Regions from separate parts of the Porphyrobacter sp. MBR-49 genome, predicted to be linked through region 1. Evidence: predicted binding sites of a transcription regulator. Region 1 holds the regulator's gene; the other holds the start of a gene.
The links. The regulator LexA, encoded in region 1, represses DNA repair genes until DNA is damaged. The targets are predictions, from matches to a motif close to GTTCCNCNCTTGTTCT.

Region 1 (2,185 bases):
CACCCACGCCGATCTCGCACGGCTCGAACGCAGCGGCGTGCGCACCTTTCTGGTGGGCGAAAGCCTGATGCGGGCCGATGATATTGCGCTTGCCACCGCCGCGCTGCTGGGCGCACAGTCGTCCGCATGAACGGACTTACCCACCTCGATGATAGCGGCGCAGCGCGAATGGTCGATGTTGGCGGCAAGGCGGAAACGCGCCGCCGCGCTGTCGCATCGGGGCGCATCGCCATGTCGGCAGACGCGCTCACCGCGATCCGCGCGGGCAACGCGCCCAAAGGCGATGTGCTATCCGCCGCGCGCATTGCCGGGATCATGGCGGCCAAACGCACTGGCGATCTGATCCCGCTGTGCCACCCGCTCGGGCTGGAGGCGGTGACGGTCGATTTCCGCTACGAAACAGACGCCATCCGCGCCACCGCCACCGCCGCGCTCACCGGGCGCACAGGCGTGGAGATGGAAGCGATGGTCGCGGTCAGCGTCGCGCTGCTGACGATCTACGACATGGCCAAAGCGATTGATAAGGGCATGGTGATCGGCGAAGTGCGCCTGATCGAAAAGACCGGCGGCAAATCGGGCGACTGGAAGGCCGCGGTTTGATTGCGCACCACCTCCAAAATGGCTGAATTGCGCGGATTTGGCGTGCGGCGCGCTTGACTCTGTTCTTATGGTTGCCTAATTGTTCCTTATTCGTTCACCTTATTGATGGACGGGACGTGCAGGCAACGCACCAATCGGTGCCTCTTGGCGCACACAAGGGATGGGCATGACCCGCCGCAACGGCAGGGCGTGAATGCGACCAAGGGAGTTTTGATCAATGCTGACCGCCAAACAGCACGAACTGATCCGCTTTATCCAGCAACGGCTGGAGGAAACCGGGATCTCGCCGAGTTTCGAAGAAATGAAGGAAGCGCTCGACCTGAAAAGCAAATCGGGCGTGCACCGGCTGATTTCCGCTCTCGAAGAACGCGGGTTCCTGCGCCGCCTGCCCAACCGCGCGCGCGCGCTCGAAGTGATCCGTCAGCCCGAAGATGCCACCCCGGCGCGGGCGCTCGGTGGCAACGTGGTGTCGCTCGCTCCGGCAGCAGCAGGTCGCGCCGCGCCCGAGGCGTCGAATGACGTGATCGAACTGCCGCTGCATGGGCGGATCGCGGCCGGCGCCCCGATCGAAGCATTCGAAGGCCACAACACCCTGCCCGTCCCCGCCGCACTGCTCGGCCCGGGCGAACATTACGCGCTCGAAGTATCGGGCGATTCGATGGTCGAAGCCGGGATTTTCGATGGCGATTATGCGCTGGTGCGGCGCACCAACACCGCGCGCGATGGCGAAATCGTGGTGGCTTTGGTGCGCGGCGAGGAAGCGACGCTCAAATATCTGCACAAGGAAGGCGGCAAGGTGCGGCTCGATCCGGCCAACGCGGCCTATGATCCGCAGTTCTACCGGGCGGACGAGGTTGAGGTGCAAGGCAAGCTTGCAGGGCTGCTGCGGCGCTATCACTGAGTGGCGAAGCGGTACGGGATTCACGCGCCGCGCTGACCGGGAAACTCAAAACCGGCGTGAAACATCGGCTTCAACCTGTTTATTGATTTGTTACAGTGTGTTGCGGTTAAATGTTTCACACCAAGATGGCCGCTAGGGGCGGTCTAGACCCCCTCTAGCCCCCTCCTTGGGGTGGCTTAGGGTCGGCTTGGCCCTTCCTCGCGACGCCGATCCGTCGCCCCCTTCCACCAACCATGCTGCCCCTGGCTTTCGCCCACACTGGCGATGCGTTCTTCAGCAAGGTAGATCGAAAGCCCGCCGCTGCGCTCCAGCATCCGCCGATCTGCCTTGAGCCAACGCGGGCGGCAGGATCGCGGCAAGAACCGTTCGGCAATAACGATATCGACCTCGGCGCAGGCGGCCGCCAAGGCGCGCTCCTCCACCTGCGTGCGCCCCCGCCCCAACAGGATCACCCAGTCGCGCCCGCCTCGGTTGATCGTCACCGTACAGAACGCCGAGGAACAGCGTGCCTGCTTCCACTTGGGCAGCGGCACCGGCTCGGCCGTCATCCCGGAAAGCTGCATCAGATTATCGCGAGCGAATGACGAACGGCTGTCGCGCAAGGACAGCAAGTGGCGCTGCCCATCAGGGCCAGTCATGGTGATGCCAACCTGCTGTCCATCGCTCGCCACCAGCAGATCGGGA
Region 2 (2,185 bases), on a different contig from region 1:
TCGAAGGAAAAGCCGGCTTTGCGCAAACTCGGGATCATTGGCGGCATGAGCTGGGTGTCGACCGCGACATATTACGATCACATCAATCGCATTGTGCAACGCCGCGCTGCGCCGATGGCCTCTGCTCCGCTGCTGATCGAAAGCCTCGATTTCTGCCAGCTTTACGCCTTGCGCGAAGAACGCGACTGGCAGCGTGCGGCCAGCGTGCTGATCGACAGCGCGCGGCGGCTCGAAGGCGCGGGGGCGCAGGCGCTGATCATCGGCGCCAATTCGATGCACCGGCTGTATGATGATGTTGCCGCTTCGGTGGACATCCCGATCCTGCACATTGCCGAATATGTCGGGCTGGCGATGAAACGGGCGGGCAAGACCAACGCAGCGCTTCTGGGCACGCGCAACGTGATGACCGAAAGCTTCTATCGCAAGCGGCTGGTTGCCCACGGCATCAACCTTTTGCCGCCCAACATGAAATATGTCGAAGCGCTCGACCGGATCATCTATGATGAATTGATGGTCGGAAAAGTGACGCGAGAGGCCCAGCGCACATTGAAAACCATCATCACCAACAAGGCGCAGGAAGGCGCAGGGGCGATTGTGCTGGCCTGCACCGAGCTTGATCTGGTGGTTGATATTGATGCGAATGTGCTGCCGGTGTTCGACAGCACCCGCATCCATTGCGAGGCGGCGGCCAACTGGATTCTTGAACAGGAAGCGGGGCAATAATCTGTGCTGGTCGCGCTTAGCGAATAATTCACCCATTTGTCGGGTTGCAACGGTTTAACTGGTCGGCTACGCGCTTGCACGGATTTTGTCGCGGAAACGCAACTGGCATTTTCCGGGTCTTTCGGGTCGCACCGACAGGCCCTTGGGGCCACCCTCCTTCCCCCCCAACCACCGGAGGGTGGCCCCATAATCCGCGATGTCGGCGCGGCCATTTGCACCTTTGTGGCAGGTTCCCTTCCTGTTCCGGTTGAGAAGCGGGGCTGGCTGGCCTATTCGACAAAGCCGTGATGTCCCGCGCCCCCTATGCTGCTGATCCTGATGCCCATGGCGGGCGTGAATGGCGCGGCGGCGCGGCGGGCGAACAGCGCGGCCCGCGCAGCCAATTCCAGCGCGACCGTGATCGCATCATCCATTCGATGAGCTTTCGCCGCCTCAAATCCAAGACGCAGGTGTTCATCGCCCCCGATGGCGATCATTACCGCACCCGCCTGACCCACAGTCTTGAAGTCGCGCAGATTGGCCGGGTAATTGCCCGCGCGCTGGGGCTGGACGAGGATCTGACCGAGGCCCTGTGCCTGGCGCATGATGTGGGGCACCCGCCGTTCGGCCATGCAGGCGAAGCCGCCTTGTCCGAGGCGATGGAGCGGTACGGGGGGTTCTGCCACAATGCGCAGACGCTGCGCACGGTAATGCGGATCGAATCTCCCTATCCCCAACATGACGGGCTGAACCTGACGTGGGATCTGCTCGAAGGGCTGGCCAAGCATAACGGCCCTGTAACAGCCCCGAACTGGGCGCTGGCTGAACTGGATGCAGCTTTTCCGTTGATGCTTGGCACCTGGCCATCACTGGAAGCGCAGGTCGCAGCGGTGGCGGACGATATCGCCTATGATAATCACGATATCGATGATGGGCTGCGCGCGGGATTTTTGGCGCTGGATGATCTGCTGACGCTCGATTTCCTCGCAGACCAATGGCGGGTGGTCGAAAAACGCTTTCCCCACGCCCCGAAAGACCGTCTGCTGCGCGAGATGATCCGCGATCAGATCGGCTTGATGGTAAAGGACGTGATCGAGCATACCCGCGCGCAGGTGCATGGCATCGGATCGGTTGCCGAAGTGCGCAATGCCGGGCGGCAGCTGGCCGGGTTCTCGCCCGAAATGACGTCACGCGAACGGCGGCTTAAGACGTTCATGTATGACCGGCTGTATTTTCACCCCGAACAGATTGCTGCGGCAGAACGCGCGCGCGATGTCGTCGCCCGGCTGTTCGCCGCCTATTCGCAGGATGCGAAGTTGATGCCGTCTGATTGGCATGAACGCCTGCCCGCACACGAACCCCAACGCAGCCGGATGATCGCCGATTTCATCGCCGGGATGAGCGACCGGTTCGCGATGCAGGCCTGCGCCGCGATTTATGGCGCACAGCCGGCCGGGCTTATCAATGTCTGAGGCGCGCAGCC

Region 2: ACSSV3_RS07330 (deoxyguanosinetriphosphate triphosphohydrolase) is a predicted target of LexA. The motif match lies at 953-968, and genes of this name have one in related genera.

What each region holds. Positions count from the first base shown of each region.
Region 1 is NZ_JBRJGU010000005.1:15,085-17,269, forward strand. Features, by position in the region: gene trpC (indole-3-glycerol phosphate synthase TrpC) at 1-130, shown strand, start outside; gene moaC (cyclic pyranopterin monophosphate synthase MoaC) at 127-600, shown strand; gene lexA (transcriptional repressor LexA) at 818-1,501, shown strand; gene ACSSV3_RS08050 (ComEC/Rec2 family competence protein) at 1,678-2,185, opposite strand, start outside.
Region 2 is NZ_JBRJGU010000004.1:215,659-217,843, forward strand. Features, by position in the region: gene ACSSV3_RS07325 (aspartate/glutamate racemase family protein) at 19-723, shown strand; gene ACSSV3_RS07330 (deoxyguanosinetriphosphate triphosphohydrolase) at 1,011-2,174, shown strand; gene ACSSV3_RS07335 (NAD(P)H-binding protein) at 2,167-2,185, shown strand, end outside.